DNA from 2 places in the Saccharococcus thermophilus genome. Region 2 is predicted to be linked to the other one. Evidence: predicted binding sites of a transcription regulator. Region 2 holds the regulator's gene; the other holds the start of a gene.

Region 1 (8,958 bases), 2.0 Mb from region 2:
AGTTTATTCCGAAAGATAAACCGTATGTGCAAATCGAGGAGCGCAATGGCGATAAACAGCGGTTTTATTCTGATTTACCGAAGAAAAAACCGTATCCGATTGTCGTGTTAATTGATAAAGGCAGCGCCTCCGCCTCGGAAATTTTAGCTGGCGCCATGAAAGAAGCAGGGGGATATAAGCTTGTCGGTGAAACATCGTTCGGAAAAGGAACGGTACAGCAGGCAATTCCAATGGGAGATGGCAGCAACATTAAATTAACGCTGTATAAATGGCTGACGCCGGATGGCCACTGGATTCATAAAAAAGGAATTAAGCCGGACGTCGTAGTCAAGCAGCCTGATTACTTCCATGTCAGTCCGCTTCATATTGAAAAAACGCTGTCGTTTGATATGAACAATGAGCAAATCAAAAATGCCCAGCAAATGTTAAAAGGGCTTGGCTTTGATCCAGGCCGCACGGACGGCTACTTCAGCAAAGGAACAGAGGCGGCGGTCAAAGCGTTCCAAAAAGCAAATAAACTTCCGCAAACCGGAAAAATCGATAAAAACACCGCCGAAGTGCTGCAGTCCAAAATAATGGATGCCATTCGTGACAAGGATCATGATGTACAATTAAAAACGGCGATGAAAGTGTTATTTGAATAAAACAAAACGGGCAACGCCAAGGGGCGCTGCCCGTTTTGTTTTTCATTAAATACCGTATAAAATTCCCGCATTAAGCAACCGACACGTATTCATAGCCGCACTTTTTCTTTTTCCGATAGAGACGAAAGCGACGGGGAACGCAATACTTTTTCAATCGTAAACCGCGGTCGCCGCTTTACTTCTTGATAAATTTTGCCGATATACTCCCCGATGAGGCCGATTCCGATCAGCAGCAAGCCGCCGATAAACCACAAGGAAATCATCAGCGACGTCCAGCCCGATTCAGCATGGCCGAGCAACTTCACAATGAGTGCGTATATGCCGGCGACACTGCTGAGAAGGAAGGCGATAAAACCGATGAACGTGATCCAGCGAATCGGCGCGACGCTAAATGACGTAATGCCATCGAAAGCAAACGCCAGCATTTTTTTGAGTGGATATTTCGATTCACCCGCAAAACGTTCTTTACGATCATAAAGTACTTGCGTCGACCGAAAACCAAGCAGCGGCACCATTCCGCGCAGGAAAATATTGACTTCCGGATAGCGGCTTAATTCTTCGAGCGCCCGCTTGCTCATTAAGCGGAAATCGGCATGGTTGTATACTAGCTGGACGCCTAACTTTTGCATGAAACGATAAAACCATTGTGCGGTTGCCCGTTTAAACCATGTATCGGTATCCCGGCTGCGCCGCACACCGTAAACGATGTCATATCCTTCTTGGTATTTCACGACAAATTCGCGAATGACGGAAATATCATCTTGCAGATCGGCGTCGATGGAAATGACGCAGTCGGAATCTTGTTTTGCCGTTTCCAGTCCGGCGAGCAGCGCCTTTTGATGGCCAAAGTTGCGCGACAGCTTCACGCCGGTGACAAACGGATTCTGTTCGCTTTCTTGTTCAATCAACTCCCACGTACGGTCTCTGCTTCCGTCATCAACAAACATGATTTTGCTTCCGATTGCGATTAACCCGTCTTCCAATAAATTTTCCAGCACGTTTGTTAACTCTTTTGCCGTTTTCGGTAAGACTTCTTCTTCGTTATAACAAGGAACGACAATCGTCAAAATCGGCTTGTTCATCATTTTTCCTCCTCTCATTCCACTTCGTATAAATAAATTTTCCAAACGGATTCATGATCGCTAAACGTTTTTAACAAACGAAGATGAATTTGTTTCGCGTTCATGATTGGGACGGAAGAGAAAATATAGCGTCCTCCCATCTGCTTAAACACTTTCGTATTGATATCGAAATGATGAATTTTTTTATGAGATGTTTTGCGGAACATATAGTTTTTCCCGAGTTCCGCAGAAAACAGATAGACGCGGTTGCCCCAATGGTCAAAATAATCTTTCAGAACCGGGCTTTTATCAAGCTCCTTGGCGATGATTTTGCGAAATTGATGCTTGTATGATAACGGATAAAAATTGTTATACGTATCAAGCGTATAAAATCCATTATATTGCGCGATGGCTGGATGAAGCCCAACGCTTGCGACGCGATATGAACTTTGTGGTTTGCCGATATAGTTTTTGATTTCATTAAACAAGTGTTCGGCGTAAAATTCTTTAAATGACGGTGATCCAATAAGACGATAGCGAATCTCCTCATTAAAACCGCCAAGAATCAATAGCTGCAGCGCCAGGGCGACGGGGACCACGCGTTGCCACTTTATTCCCCGCTTCCAAAGAATTTGCAGCGCTAACGCAAAATCTAAATAGATCACCATTGGCCGCAAAAAGTGAAACCGGGCGAAATTAAACGTATTTAATAGTGAAAAACGCTCTTTTAGCGGCTGCCATCCTTTATAAAACCAAAACGCATACCATGTCGACAAGACAAAATTGAGCACGAATAGGAAAAGAAATCGTTTTTCCAGCGTTTCGTTTCGTTTAGCCAAAGCAAAAAAGAAAGCGATCCATAAGATAGGCAGAATGACATACGTATGAACGGTCATCACATGCGTATGGCCGAGCAAGTAGTTTTTGAACGTCAGCTGCACGCACTGGAAGAAACTAAGCTTCGAAGAGAGAAATTCGTTTCGGCTCGTTGGTTCTTCTCCAAATACGAGTGAATAAACGAGCCGATATTCAATCGCTAGAAACACGCTTGTCATCAATGCGATCGCGCCAAAAAACGGCCAGTTCCATTGTTTGCGGACGATGACGTCACGCAACCACAGCAGTGCCATGGCGGTAAGGAAAAAGAAAAAGCCAAGCACGAAACTCGCGTAAAACGGCAGGAGCACAAGGACGAGCCATTCTTTCCATGTCGCTTCGCCTTTTCGGATCGTTAAAAAGGACCATAGCGCCAGCGGCATGCCAAGGGTGCTTAACATGCCGGACGGCCAAAACGGAGTAAGCGCGAATGCCAATGATGCGCCGACGCGAATGAGATAGGACTCTTTCGCGGGCAGGAAATGGCGCTTTAACAATAAATACATGCCAATGAACGCAAAAACGCGGGTAATCGTCTGGCTAAGCGCATAAGCTACCATCGAAGGAAACAGCGCATGGAGCCAAACGATGCCGCTGAATTCGGTGCCGAACGCGTTGCGCGGAAGGCCATTAATCACTTGCGGAATCGTTGCGTTAATCGGGCCGAACAGCTCACCGCTCCGCGTCAGCACTTTATACCAAGCGATGTTCGAATCCATGTTGTCATGAACTCGAATATGCGCATTTTCCCCTAGTATATAAAGCGGAGAAAGGTAAATAGCTAAAAGAAGTATCGCAATTCCTATAGCAACTCGTTCGTTCCGCTCCATCGTTCTTTCGCTCCTTTTCATACGGCTTCAGTAAAACACCGTTTATTATAACAAATAACGAAAAAGAACGAAAACACGGTTCATTATAAATAACGATTATTAAAAAATGATAAAAAATAGGTGAAGAAGATGTGAAGGAAGTTTTTGTGAACCTCCCCTGACTAATCAAAGATTCTAGTCGGGGTATCCATGTCTTAAATACAGCCGTACCCATCCTACATGCTTCGCATTCTAGAAGGGAAACGCGTCGAGGTTTCGGTTCAAAAAAAGATCCTTCTCTCTTTTTAATTAGAAAAGGGAAAAGAGAGAAGGACGTTTATTATACAAATAGACCCATAATGTGGCGGAGACCGCGGCGCTTCGGTTTTTGTTTGCCTTTTTCTTCTGTGCTGGCTTGTTGGCTTTTATTCATCTTTTCTTCTAAATGGTCAATTCGCTGCTCGAGTGCGCGAAGATAGGAGGCCAGTTCTTCGAGTTCTTGGCGATGCTGGAGAAGCTGGACGGAAACGACTTCATCGGCTTTTTGATCGAGCTTGTGTTCGATCTGTTGGAGGCGGGAGGTAAACTGTTCAAGCTGCGGTTCAACATACGTTTGAAACAACGCGTCGGCGGAGAACGTATCTTGTGGTTTCTCTTTTTGTTCGCGGCGGGTATATGGTTCTACTGTGGCGCTTTGCTCAAATTTAATCTGTTCGAGCAAGGCGATGGCTTCGGCATCGAAGACGTAATGGCCGAATTCATTTTTGCGGCATGGGACGTTATATTTTTTTGCCCAGCGCTGAATCGTTTTTGGCGATACGCCAAGACGTTCCGCGACACTGCTTGTTTTTAATTCCATTTTCACGATTCCTCCTTATTTCGTTCTATTTTATATCATTTTCCATCTAAGAGAGAAATTCCTTTCTCCTTGACAAAACTAGTGTCGATTTGGCAAAGAAAGTGGTTATGCGGAAGAATCCGCCAGTGGTCGGCAAAAGATGTTGAAAAAAATATGCATGCCGGCATAGGATTTATTTAGGCGATTTGGTAGAATAGTAGATAAAGAATCGCGAACTAGCGAGGTGATGGCGGTATGTCAGTATGGGGATGGGAAGCGCTCCGTGGCATTGGGCGTCTATGGATGCAGCCATTGTTTTACTACGGGATCGCGCTGGCGCTTGTTGTCGGATGGCGTCGAGTAAGGCGGGAAAGAAGCCATTTTCATATTCGCGTCTATGACATGTTTCAGGAAAGCAAATTTTTTTGGCGAAACGGCCTCACCGCCGGAGCAGTTTTGTCATTGGTAGCGGTGATGGTCGGCATGGTGGTTCCGCGCGACACGATTTTGCTCATTGCGCTTGTGACGATCGCAATCGGCTTCACGATGCAAATGCGGTTGCTTTCCCCAGCGTATACGATCGGGCTTGCCTTTTTTATCATCAGCCTATTTGGCCATCGGCCCGCCCTGCAGCGATTTTTTCCGGGACTTAGCGGGACGAATATGACGGTGCTCGCTATTTTGCTTGCGTTATTGTTGTTTGTAGAGGCATGGCTCATTTTACGCAACGGCGCGGCGGAAACCTCGCCACAGCTGGCGACAAGCAAGCGCGGGTTAACGGTCGGCGAACATTGGTCCCAGCGGCTTTGGCTTGTTCCGGTGCTGCTTCCGGTAACCGGGGATCTTCCATCTCCGCTTTCCTGGTGGCCGTTGTTTCCGGCAGGAGATGGTGCTTATTCGTTGATGCTTGTTCCGTTTTTGCTTGGATTTTCCCAGCGTATGCAAGGGATGCTGCCGAATGTGTCGGTGCGCCTGGCCGGGCAGAGAGTGCTGCTTTTGGCAGCCGTTGTTAGTGTGTTGGCCATCGTTAGCTACTGGTATGTGCCGCTGGCGGTTGTAGCCGTTGCGCTGGCCTTCTTTGGCAGGGAATGGCTGGCGTTTTTCCAGCATCGCCAAGACCGCTCGCAGCCTCCTTATTTTGCGAAACGGGAACAAGGGCTGGTCATTTTAGGCGTTCTTCCACATTCGAAGGCTGAAAAAATGGCGCTGCAAATCGGTGACGTGATTGTGAAAGCAAACGGAATACCGGTAAAAACAGAAGCCGAGTTTTACGAAGCGTTGCAACGGAACCGTGCGTTTTGTAAATTAGAAGTAGTCGATGAAGAAGGAGAAGTTCGTTTCGTCCAAGGAGCGCTATATGAGGATGAACATCATGAACTTGGCTTGCTGTTTGTGAAAGAGCGAGAAAATTGGGCATCGGAAGCCGTCTAAATAAGGGGTTTTTCATATGTGGTTTATTTTGGCGTTAATCGTACCATGTTTGCTCGTCCTATTATTTACCCGTGTGACGTACAACCATTATGTTGGAACATTATTGACCGTCGCGTTGCTCGTTGCTTCCTATTTTAAAGGATATACGGATGAGCTGCATGAGATTTTAGCCGATATCGTTTCGACGACAGTTGGCTTTTTATACGCGGAGAAAATGGTAAAGCGGTTAAAGAAATAAGCAAGAGGAGATGGCGAATGGCGGAAAGTGCTGTTCGCCATTTTCCGTTGGAAACGACTTTCTCTTTTGGAACGAATATAAGTTCGCATTTTTTATGCATCTTTCTTAACAATGTGCTACAATGAAAAATAAGATGAAAAAAACAGGAGGGCCAATCGGTGAAAGACCGTTTTGAATTAGTATCGGCGTATCAGCCGCAAGGAGATCAGCCGAAGGCGATTGCCAAATTAGTCGAGGGAATTCGCAACGGCGTCAAACATCAAACACTGTTAGGTGCAACGGGAACGGGAAAGACGTTTACGATTTCGAACGTAATTAAAGAGGTAAACAAACCGACGCTTGTCATTGCCCATAATAAAACGCTGGCAGGGCAATTGTACAGCGAGTTAAAAGAGTTTTTCCCAAACAACGCTGTAGAATATTTTGTCAGCTATTATGACTATTATCAGCCGGAAGCGTATGTGCCGCAGACGGATACGTATATTGAAAAAGACGCGAAGATTAATGATGAAATTGATAAATTGCGGCACTCGGCCACATCGGCGCTGTTTGAACGACGCGACGTCATTATTGTCGCTAGTGTGTCGTGCATTTACGGCTTAGGTTCGCCGGAAGAATACCGTGAGCTCGTCGTATCGCTGCGCGTCGGAATGGAAATCGAACGGAATGCTTTGCTGCGCCGCTTAGTTGACATCCAATATGAACGAAACGACATTGACTTTCAGCGCGGAACGTTCCGTGTCCGCGGCGATGTCGTCGAGATTTTTCCAGCTTCACGGGACGAGCATTGCATCCGTGTCGAGTTTTTTGGCGATGAAATTGACCGCATTCGCGAGGTGGATGCCTTGACAGGCGAAGTGATCGCTGAGAGAGAGCATGTCGCGATTTTTCCGGCATCCCACTTCGTCACGCGGGAAGAAAAAATGCGCATTGCCATTGAAAACATTGAAAAAGAATTGGAAGAACGGCTGCGCGAATTGAGAGAGCAGGGAAAATTGCTGGAAGCGCAGCGGCTCGAGCAGCGGACGCGCTATGATTTAGAAATGATGCGGGAAATGGGCTTTTGCTCAGGAATTGAAAACTACTCCCGCCATTTGGCGCTCCGTCCGCCAGGTTCGACGCCGTATACGCTGCTCGATTACTTTCCGGATGATTTTTTGATTATCGTGGATGAGTCGCATGTGACCTTGCCGCAAATCCGCGGCATGTACAACGGGGACCGGGCGCGCAAGCAAGTGCTTGTCGATCACGGCTTTCGTCTGCCGTCTGCGCTCGATAACCGCCCGTTAACGTTTGAGGAGTTTGAACAAAAAATCAATCAAATTATTTATGTTTCCGCCACTCCTGGCCCATATGAGCTCGAACATAGCCCGGAAGTCGTCGAACAAATTATTCGCCCGACCGGGCTGTTGGATCCGACGATTGACGTCCGCCCGATTGAAGGGCAAATCGACGATTTAATTGGGGAAATTCAGGAACGTATCAAACGGAATGAACGCACGCTCGTGACAACGCTGACCAAAAAAATGGCCGAAGATTTAACGGATTACTTGAAAGAAGTCGGCATTAAAGTGGCGTATTTGCATTCGGAAATTAAAACGCTGGAGCGCATTGAAATCATTCGCGATTTGCGGCTCGGCAAATATGATGTGCTCGTTGGGATTAACTTGTTAAGGGAAGGATTGGATATTCCGGAAGTATCGCTTGTCGCCATTTTGGACGCAGATAAAGAAGGGTTTTTGCGCTCCGAACGTTCGCTGATCCAAACGATTGGCCGCGCAGCAAGAAACGCGAATGGCCATGTCATTATGTACGCGGATACGATTACGAAATCGATGGAAATTGCGATTAATGAAACAAAACGGCGCCGCGCGATTCAAGAGGCGTATAACCGTGAGCACGGCATCGTGCCGCAGACGGTGAAGAAAGAAATTCGCGATGTCATCCGCGCGACGTACGCCGCGGAAGAAAAAGAAACATACGACGCGAAACCGTCTTACGGCAAGATGACAAAGAAAGAACGGGAAAAGCTGATTGCCGATTTGGAAAAAGAAATGAAAGAGGCAGCCAAAGCGTTGGATTTCGAACGGGCTGCAGAGCTGCGCGACATTATTTTCGAGTTAAAAGCGGAAGGATGATTATCAGTCTATGGCAACCGATAAAATCATCGTCAAAGGAGCAAGAGCTCATAATTTAAAAAATATTGACGTCGAAATCCCCCGTGACAAGCTCGTCGTTTTGACGGGGCTTTCCGGCTCAGGAAAATCGTCGCTTGCTTTTGATACGATTTACGCGGAAGGCCAGCGGCGCTACGTCGAATCGCTGTCGGCGTACGCACGGCAATTTTTGGGGCAAATGGATAAGCCGGATGTGGATGCGATTGAAGGGCTATCGCCGGCGATTTCGATCGACCAGAAAACGACAAGCCGCAACCCGCGTTCGACCGTCGGAACGGTGACGGAAATTTACGATTATTTGCGTCTTTTGTTTGCCCGCATTGGCCGTCCGGTTTGTCCGGAACACGGCATTGAAATTACGTCGCAAACGATCGAGCAGATGGTCGACCGCCTTCTTGCCTATCCAGAGCGGACGAAAATGCAAATTCTCGCTCCGATCGTGTCCGGACGGAAAGGGACGCACGCCAAAACGCTTGAAGATATTCGCAAACAAGGATATGTACGCGTGCGCATTGATGGAGAAATGCGGGAGCTCACCGAAAACATTGAACTGGAAAAAAACAAAAAGCATTCGATTGAAGTGGTAGTGGACCGCATCGTGATGAAAGAAGGCATCGCTTCGCGGCTGGCCGATTCGTTGGAGACGGCGCTGAAGCTGGCTGATGGAAAGGTGCTGATTGATGTCATTGGGCAGGAGGAACTGCTATTTAGCGAAAAACATGCCTGCCCGTACTGTGGTTTTTCGATTGGCGAACTCGAGCCGCGCCTGTTTTCGTTTAACAGTCCGTACGGCGCCTGCCCGGACTGCGACGGGCTTGGCGCGAAGCTCGAAGTGGATTCGGATTTAGTCATCCCAAATGATGAACTGACGTTGCGCGAACATG
Region 2 (8,958 bases):
AGTGTCGGTACGTTTTGCCGCGTCAACACCAGTGCGGTAGGATGATCGGTTGCTTCCAAGGCCAGCCGCCATGCTGCCGCCGTCTCATTCGCATCAGCCGGACGAATGACCGATAAATTCGGCATTGCTCTTAACGATGGAAGGTGCTCGATCGGTTCGTGCGTCGGACCGTCTTCACCGACGGCAATGCTGTCATGCGTCAGCACGTACGTAACCGGCAAGCCCATTAAAGCAGCGAGACGGATGGCCGGACGCAAGTAATCGGAGAACACAAAGAACGTACCACCGAATACTTTCAGACCACCGTGCAGCGCCATTCCGTTTAAAGCCGCGCCCATCGCGAATTCGCGAACGCCAAACCAAATGTTGCGGCCGTCATAGCTTTCCGGCAAAAAGTTGCCCGCGCCTTTCATTAATGTTTTGTTGGAGCTTGCGAGGTCCGCCGAACCGCCAAATAGTTGTGGAACCGCTTTTGCAATCGCGTTGATCACTTCTCCGGAAGAGGCGCGCGTTGCCAAGCTTTTCCCTGCTTCATACACTGGGAGCGATTTTTCCCATCCTTCCGGAAGTTTGCCATCGATCGCCAATTTCAATTGGTTCGCTAAATCCGGATATGCTTTCTCATACGCGGCAAACAGCTCGTTCCACTCCGCTTCTTTTTTCTCGCCTGCTTCTTTGACCACCTCGCGGAAATGGTCGTATACTTCTTGCGGAACGTAAAAATCTTCTTCAAACGTCCATTTATACGCTTCTTTCGTAAGTTTCAACTCTTCCGTCCCAAGCGGAGCACCATGTACGTTAGACGTTCCGGCTTTGTTTGGTGAACCGTAGCCAATGGTCGTTTTCACTTCAATCAGCGTCGGACGGGTCGTATCTGCTTTCGCTTCTTCCAGCGCTTTTGCAATTTCTTCGATATTATTGCCGTCTTCGACGCGCAAATATTGCCAGCCGTATGCTTTAAAGCGTTGTTCTACGCTTTCAGAGAAGGAAAGGTTTAATTCGCCGTCAAGCGAAATATCGTTCGAATCATACAGAACAATCAAGCGGCCAAGTTTTAAATGCCCCGCTAACGACGCCGCTTCGGAAGCGACACCTTCCATTAGATCGCCGTCGCCGCAAATTGCATATGTGTAATGGTTTACAATTTCAAATCCTTCACGGTTATATGTAGCTGCCAAATGACGTTCCGCCATCGCCATGCCAACGGCCATCGCAATTCCTTGGCCAAGTGGACCGGTCGTTGCTTCCACTCCCGGCGTATGCCCGTATTCCGGATGTCCAGGCGTTTTGCTACCCCATTGGCGGAATTGTTGAATATCTTCCATGGAAACATCATAACCGCTTAAATGAAGCAAGCTATATAGCAACATCGAGCCATGGCCCGCTGATAAAACAAAGCGGTCGCGGTTAAACCATTTCGGGTTGCTCGGATTATGGTTCATAAATTTCGTCCACAGCGTATACGCCATCGGCGCGGCGCCCATCGGCATTCCCGGATGCCCGGATTTCGCCTTTTCGATCGCGTCGATGGATAAAGTGCGGATCGTCGTAATCGCTAGTTCCTCGATCGTATGCGGCATATCTTTCCATCCTTTCATTAACATAGTGTCAACTCTATCATATAGAAAATTTCTCAAGATGTACAATATTAAGTGGCGCATAAAACAGAAAAAGAAAGCATCTTTTTATAGCATGCTTTCTTTTTCCAACAATATTAATTCATCCGCTTCTTTTGGCTTTCTTTTAATTTTTTCGGCGTGACGTCATTGCCGTTAGGGTCGATGACCGTTACAAAATGTAACATATCCTCCATCGCTTTACGAAACACTTGGATGTATTCGCGGCGAAGCTGCTGCTGTTCCAACGCTTCGTCTGCCGTCAAACCAGCCGTTTTTGCCTTTTTCGCCAATTCGTTAATGCGTGCCATTTTTTGTTTTGATAACATAACTGCCTCCACCTATTTTCTTGTTGTTACGCTCCCATCTTATAGGACGGAAAGAAAAATTGCAACGATCTTGTTTTTCCCCCGCAAGCCTGCACTATAGGCAAAATTATCGAGAGAATAAAAGCCGTATATATCGTTCCGCCCGAAAACAAAGCAGTCTATCTTCCATGCGGCGAAGCATGCTCATCGACATATTCCCGGTAGCGGCGATGGACGGTCGCTTTTGATACGTCATATCCAAAACCGCGCAACGTGGCGGCGATTTCGGCAAACGTCAAACCGTTGTGGCGCAAGCGGACGATTTCTTCGACAGGGAGCTCCTTTCGTTCCCGGCCGGCGTTTTCTCCCATATGTTTTAAATTTCGTTCGGGGCGGTAACCTTGCTCCACCGCCCGCTTCATTCCGCGCTTAATTTTTAAATTATGTATTTTCCGTTGATATTCTTCGACAATGCTAATAATGTTCAGCACCATCTCATCCGCTTCCGACAGCTGCATTTCACCGTTATGGGCGATGGTATATATTTTTACCCCTTCTTTTTGGATGCAATGAAGCAGGGCTATTCGTGCATGGCCGCGACCCAGCCTTGTTTCATCTTGAACTAAAAGCGCGTCAACCTCTTGTTCTTTGAATGCCGAAAGCAGCTCAAACACACCGTCTCTGTCCACTTCATAGCCGCTCGCCTGCTCCATAATCACTTTCACTACTTCAAAGCCATGCTTCTTCGCAAGCTGCTCCAGCTCTTCCCTCTGCCGTTCGAGCGATGTTTCCTGTTCTTCTTTTTCGGTGCTGACGCGGCAATATATAATCGCTTTCATGCGATACCATCCTCTTTCATGTTATTGGTTGACAGCCAACTGTTTATCTTCCTTTGATTTTAACACAGGAATAACAATTTTTTCACCGGCAATAATCCGCTGGCCGGATAGATGGTTAACGTCGACGACCCAGTTGATGAATTCCTCCGTGGAAAGCCCGTGCTGATCTTCATATTCTTTCGCCAGCTTCCAAAGCGTGTCTCCGGAAGCGACGGTAATTTCCATATATTGATCTTTTTCCACCGGTTTGTTTGCGTAAAACAGCGCCCCGATCACCATAAACAACAACAAAGAAAAGATAAGATAATGCACTATCATCCGTTTCATATTCCCCACCTCTTAAGAATGTTTGTTCGGTTTTGTTCTCATTATAATAAAGAACATTTGTTTGTGTCAATATAAATCTCGAACTTATGTTTGTTTTTTCCCTATCGCCGTGTTATAATATAAGCAAATGATGTGGCGAGAGGTGTATAGAATGACGAAACTATCAAAGCGGCAGCAACAAATTTTAGATTTCATCAAAAAAGAAGTAAAAACAAAAGGATATCCCCCTTCCGTCCGGGAAATTGGCGAAGCGGTCGGACTTGCTTCGAGTTCTACCGTCCATGGGCATCTTGCGCGGCTCGAAAGCAAAGGATACATTCGCCGCGACCCAACGAAGCCGCGTGCGATTGAAATATTGGATGCCGATTTCACTGCGACGAAGGAAAAAGAGGATGTTATCTCTGTGCCGATAATTGGAAAAGTGACGGCCGGACAGCCAATTACCGCAATTGAAAACATCGAAGATTATTTTCCGCTGCCAAAACGGCTCGTTCCTACAGAAGATCAAGTTTTTATGCTTGAAGTGATGGGTGACAGCATGATTGAGGCAGGGATTTTGGATGGCGATTACGTGATTGTGCGCCAGCAGTCTTCCGCTGATAATGGAGATATCGTCGTGGCGATGACCGAGGACAATGAAGCAACTGTCAAGCGCTTTTTTAGAGAAAAAGACCATATTCGCCTGCAGCCGGAAAATTCGAATTTGGAGCCAATTATTGTCCGCAATTGCACGATTCTCGGCAAAGTGATCGGCGTCTATCGCATTATTCATTGAAAAATAGAAAAGAAGTAAGATGGAGGACCCCTCCTGCTACCGTCCTGTATACATGAAAAATGGCTGTCTCGCTTGCACGAGACAGCCTCTTTGTTTTTAATAGAGTTCCATATATTGATCGCGTTCCCACTGATGGACCGTGGTGCGGAACATATCCCATTCGATTTCTTTCGCTTCGATGAAATGTTCGAATAAATGTTTTCCGAGCGCTTGCACAATGACTTCATCCGACTTTAAGTTTTCGAGCGCTTCCGCCAGTGTTGCTGGCAAGTCAACAATTCCTTCTTCTAAGCGCTCTTCTTTCGTCATGACGTAAATGTTGCGGTCGACCGGAGCCGGTGGAGTCAACTTGTTTTTAATTCCATCTAATCCCGCTGCCAATAATACGGCCATCGCCAAGTACGGATTGGCTGATGGGTCGACGCTGCGCACCTCAATGCGCGTGCTCATGCCGCGTGAAGCTGGAATGCGGATGAGCGGGCTACGGTTGCGGGCGGACCAGGCTACATAACATGGCGCTTCATAGCCAGGAACGAGACGTTTGTAGGAGTTGACCGTCGGGTTCGTTACCGCCGTAAAGTTTGGTGCGTGTTTCAGCACGCCGGCAATAAATTGCAGCGCCGTTTCGCTTAATTGCAAGTCCGCAGTTGGATCAAAGAACGCATTTTCATTATTTCTAAACAATGATAAATTGCAATGCATTCCAGATCCGTTAATGCCGAAGATTGGTTTTGGCATAAATGTGGCGTGAAGGCCGTGTTTGCGGGCAATCGTTTTGACGACGAGCTTAAATGTTTGAATGTCGTCGCACGCTTTCACCGCATGGGCGTATTTAAAATCAATTTCATGTTGGCCAGGTGCCACTTCATGGTGAGAAGCTTCAATTTCAAATCCCATTTCCTCAAGCTCAAGCACGATATCGCGGCGGCAGTTTTCTCCTAGGTCGGTCGGCGCCAAATCGAAGTAGCCGCCTCGGTCGTTTAATTCCAGCGTCGGGCGTCCTTTTTCATCTAATTTGAATAGGAAAAATTCCGGTTCCGCGCCTAAGTTGAACGAAGTAAAACCGAGCGCTTCCATTTCTTTTAAAATCCGCTTCAAGTTATAGCGCGGACATCCTTCAAACGGCGTACCGTCCGGATTATAAATGTCGCAAATAAAGCGGGCTACTTTTCCTTTTTCCGATGTCCACGGGAAAATGACAAACGTATCTAAATCAGGGTATAAGTACATATCCGATTCTTCAATCCGGACAAAACCTTCAATCGACGAACCGTCAAACATAATTTTGTTGTTTAACGCTTTTTCCAGCTGGCTGATCGGAATTTCGACGTTTTTAATCGTGCCAAGAATATCGGTAAATTGCAGACGGATATACTTGACGTTCTCTTCTTTGACGATGCGCATAATGTCTTCTCTTGTGTACTTTGCCATTTGAAATTCCTCCCCGGCTCCCAAGTTTTATTCAACAATCATTAATGAAAGAAGCGAGCGAGATCTCCTTGGCGAAGTGATGCACGTTGGAAACGCCCCGCCTGCAACAGCTCCGTTCGCAAAATTTCGCGCAGCTCCTCGTCTGATAGCTTTTGTTTCACAACTTTTTCCACTTTTTCTGGCTGCTCTTTGCGACCAGCCTGCCGCGACGCAAAAATTTGCTTAATGCCGGCCAAGTTGACTCCTTGATCAATCAAATCTTTGATTTCAAGAAGGCGGTCAATATCATTGAGGGAAAACAAGCGGCGATTTCCCTCGGTCCGCGCTGGAGACACAAGGCCATGCTCTTCATAATAACGGATTTGGCGGGCGGACAGCTCTGTCAATTGCATCACAATCCCAATCGGAAACAATGGCATGGAACGACGAATATTGCTATTCATGCCAATTCCTCCTCGCTTATGATAGTTTCATTTTACAATGTGTAAGAAAACGTGTCAATAAAATGTTAGATTTTCTTACAAAGAGATTAATTGTTTTTCGATTAATTGGTCAATCGCCGAACAAATTGCGATTTTTACATGGGAATACGTTAATCCTCCTTGTACGTAAGCCACGTACGGCGGGCGGATCGGTCCGTCCGCCGTTAATTCAATGCTCGCTCCTTGGACAAAAGTTCCTGCCGCCATAATCACGTCATCCTCGTAGCCGGGCATATAGCTCGGGTACGGGGTGAAGTGGGCGTTGACCGGAGAGGAAAATTGAATCGCCTGGCAAAAAGCGATCATTTGCTCTGGATCGTCAAATTGGACCGATTGCACCAAATCGGTGCGCTCCGCATCCCAGGAAGGGTCGGTGTTTAGACCGATCCGCTCTAGCATCGCGGCGGTGAAGACCGCCCCTTTTAGCGCCTGGCCGACGATGTGCGGTGCTAGGAAAAAGCCTTGATACATTTCGTGCAGACTATATAATGCCGGGCCTGCCTCCGCTCCGATCCCCGGCGAAGTCATGCGGTACGAGCACGCTTCTACATATTGTTTTTTCCCGACAATATATCCGCCCGTTTTCGCAAGCCCTCCACCGGGATTTTTAATGAGAGAGCCAGCGATTAAGTCGGCACCGACATGGCAAGGTTCTTTTTCCTCGACAAATTCTCCGTAGCAATTGTCAACGAAAACGACGACATCGGGCTTCACGGTCTTGACAAAAGAAATCATTTCGCGAATTTCTTCAATCGTAAAGGACGGTCTTGTCGCATAGCCCCTTGAGCGCTGAATGCCGATCATTTTCGTCCGCTCATGGATGGCCGCTTTGACGGCATCGAAATCCACCTTCCCTTCCGGGGTGAGCGGCACGCTTTGGTAACCGATCTGAAATTCTTTTAACGAGCCGTTGCCGCTGCCGCGGATGCCGACGATTTCTTCCAGCGTATCATATGGGTTTCCAGTAATGTACAATAACTCATCGCCTGGCCGCAAAATGCCAAATAACGCGATCGTAATGGCATGCGTCCCAGAGATAATTTGGGGGCGGACAATGCCTGCTTCGCCGCCGAATACATCGGCATAAATTTGTTCCAGTGTGTCACGGCCGATATCATCATAACCATATCCGGTAGACGGAATAAAATGGCTGTCGCTTACTTGATGGCGGCGAAAGCTGTCTAGCACGCGATATTGATTCACATCAATCCGTTCCTCAATTTTTTGATGAATTGGAGCAATTTGCGCTTCCACTTCTTTTACTAGTGCAGCAATTTTTTCTCCATGTCGCAGCTGTGTAAACATACGATGACCCTTTCTATTTTTGAAATTGACGCAACTGTCCGTAAAGCGGATGTTTTGGCATGACATACCCTTTGCATTCATACATGCCGCTTTCTTCATTATAATGCAATTCGTGCAAAATCGTTTCTGATTTTAACTGAGCCAGCAATTTTCCCTCATTATCAGGGATCGATACGTAATATTCGATCATTTGTTTCTTGACCATCTCTTCGATAAACTGCCGCAGTCGCTGAATATCGTCGGCGCAAAACGCGCTCACCATCATCGCTTCCGTTTTCGTGCTTGGCACAAAATGAGGGTGACGAATATCCCGCTTATTATAAATCGTAACGATAGGAATAGACGACACACCAAGCTCATCAAGCAGGTCGTAAACCGTCTGTTCATGATGATAATAATCCGGGTTGGAGGAATCAACGATATGCAATATTAAATCCGCTTCTTTTACTTCTTCGAGCGTCGAGCGAAACGCCGCGACTAACGTCGTCGGCAAATCTTGAATAAAACCGACCGTATCGGTTAAGAGCACCGTATAGCCGCTCGGAAGAATAAGCCTGCGCGTCAGCGGATCAAGAGTGGCAAACAATAAATTTTCTTCGAATGAATCGGCCGCGGTCAAGCGATTAAATAACGTTGATTTTCCCGCGTTCGTGTAACCGACAAGGGAAATTTGGAAAGCGCGATTTTTTTTGCGGCGCTCCCGATAGCGCTCACGATGTTCGGCCACCAGTTTCAATTGTGTTTTAATCTCATCGATGCGCCGATAAATATGGCGGCGATCCGTTTCTAACTTCGTCTCCCCCGGTCCCCTCGTGCCGATTCCGCCGCCAAGGCGGGACAACGCTGTTCCTTGCCCGCCTAAACGCGGCAATAAATATTGCAATTGCGCCAGTTCTACTTGCAGTTTGCCTTCTTTCGACCGGGCGCGCTGGGCGAATATATCTAAAATAAGCTGGGTCCGGTCAATAATGCGCACCGCCAGCAGTCTCGCCAAGTTGCGGTTTTGGCTTGGCGACAGTTCATCGTTAAAAATAACGAGATCGGCTTCCATTTGCTCGACAAGATGTACAAGTTCTTCTACTTTGCCTTTTCCGATATAGGTGGCCGGATGGATCGCTTCCCGCTTCTGCGTCACCGTCGCAACAACTTCTCCGTTTGCCGTATGCACGAGCGATGCCAATTCTTCCATCGAATAAAAAAACCGCTCATCATCAATATGAGGAAGCTGGCATCCGACTAAGATCGCCTTCTCCCGTTCGCTCAATTAGGCACCTTCTTTCCAACAGCATCACTGAGTCTGTCTCCATCATAGCAAATCTGCGGCAAAATCGCCACGGCCTTTGTTTGCAGCAAACATTCTTGTTCCAGCTATTGATTTTCCGCCTCCTTCGCCATACAATGTTACCGTATAACAGGAAGGAAAGGGATGCATCAATGACATGGGAAGTGTTAAGCATCATCGGCACGATTGCGTTTGCGATCAGCGGCGCGATTGTCGCAATGGAAGAAGAATATGATATACTTGGCGTTTATATTTTAGGCATTGTCACCGCGTTTGGCGGCGGCGCGATCCGCAATTTGCTCATTGGCGTTCCCGTCTCCGCCCTATGGGAGCAAGGAACTTTATTTATAATCGCATTAATCGCCATGACGGTCGTTTATTTATTTCCGCAAAAAACATTGCCCCATTGGAAACGGTGGGGGAACTTTTTTGATGCGCTCGGCCTTTCCGCGTTTGCCATTCAAGGCGCGCTTTACGCTGTTAAAATGAACCACCCGTTAAGTGCGGTTATTGTTGCCGCCGTGCTGACCGGAAGCGGCGGCGGCATCGTCCGTGACATTCTTGCCGGCCGAAAGCCGCTCGTGCTGCACGCG

What was found. Region 2 encodes LexA, which represses DNA repair genes until DNA is damaged. Its sites were predicted from a motif close to CGAACATATGTTCG; they were not measured.
Region 1: a site for LexA is predicted at 5,970-5,983, ahead of uvrB (excinuclease ABC subunit UvrB). Genes of this name have one in related genera too.

What each region holds. Positions count from the first base shown of each region.
Region 1 is NZ_JAASRS010000001.1:2,921,598-2,930,555, reverse strand. It holds gene BDD39_RS15210 (S41 family peptidase) at 1-644, shown strand, start outside; gene BDD39_RS15205 (glycosyltransferase family 2 protein) at 734-1,726, opposite strand; gene BDD39_RS15200 (DUF6044 family protein) at 1,741-3,411, opposite strand; gene BDD39_RS15195 (MerR family transcriptional regulator) at 3,731-4,249, opposite strand; gene BDD39_RS15190 (PDZ domain-containing protein) at 4,484-5,659, shown strand; gene BDD39_RS15185 (CsbA family protein) at 5,676-5,897, shown strand; gene uvrB (excinuclease ABC subunit UvrB) at 6,056-8,035, shown strand; gene uvrA (excinuclease ABC subunit UvrA) at 8,046-8,958, shown strand, end outside.
Region 2 is NZ_JAASRS010000001.1:882,549-891,506, reverse strand. It holds gene tkt (transketolase) at 1-1,580, opposite strand, end outside; gene BDD39_RS04660 (DUF896 domain-containing protein) at 1,715-1,945, opposite strand; gene BDD39_RS04655 (YneB family resolvase-like protein) at 2,104-2,763, opposite strand; gene yneA (cell division suppressor protein YneA) at 2,785-3,090, opposite strand; gene lexA (transcriptional repressor LexA) at 3,242-3,865, shown strand; gene glnA (type I glutamate--ammonia ligase) at 3,962-5,296, opposite strand; gene BDD39_RS04635 (MerR family transcriptional regulator) at 5,338-5,739, opposite strand; gene BDD39_RS04630 (methionine gamma-lyase family protein) at 5,815-7,083, opposite strand; gene hflX (GTPase HflX) at 7,097-8,347, opposite strand; gene BDD39_RS04620 (trimeric intracellular cation channel family protein) at 8,518-8,958, shown strand, end outside.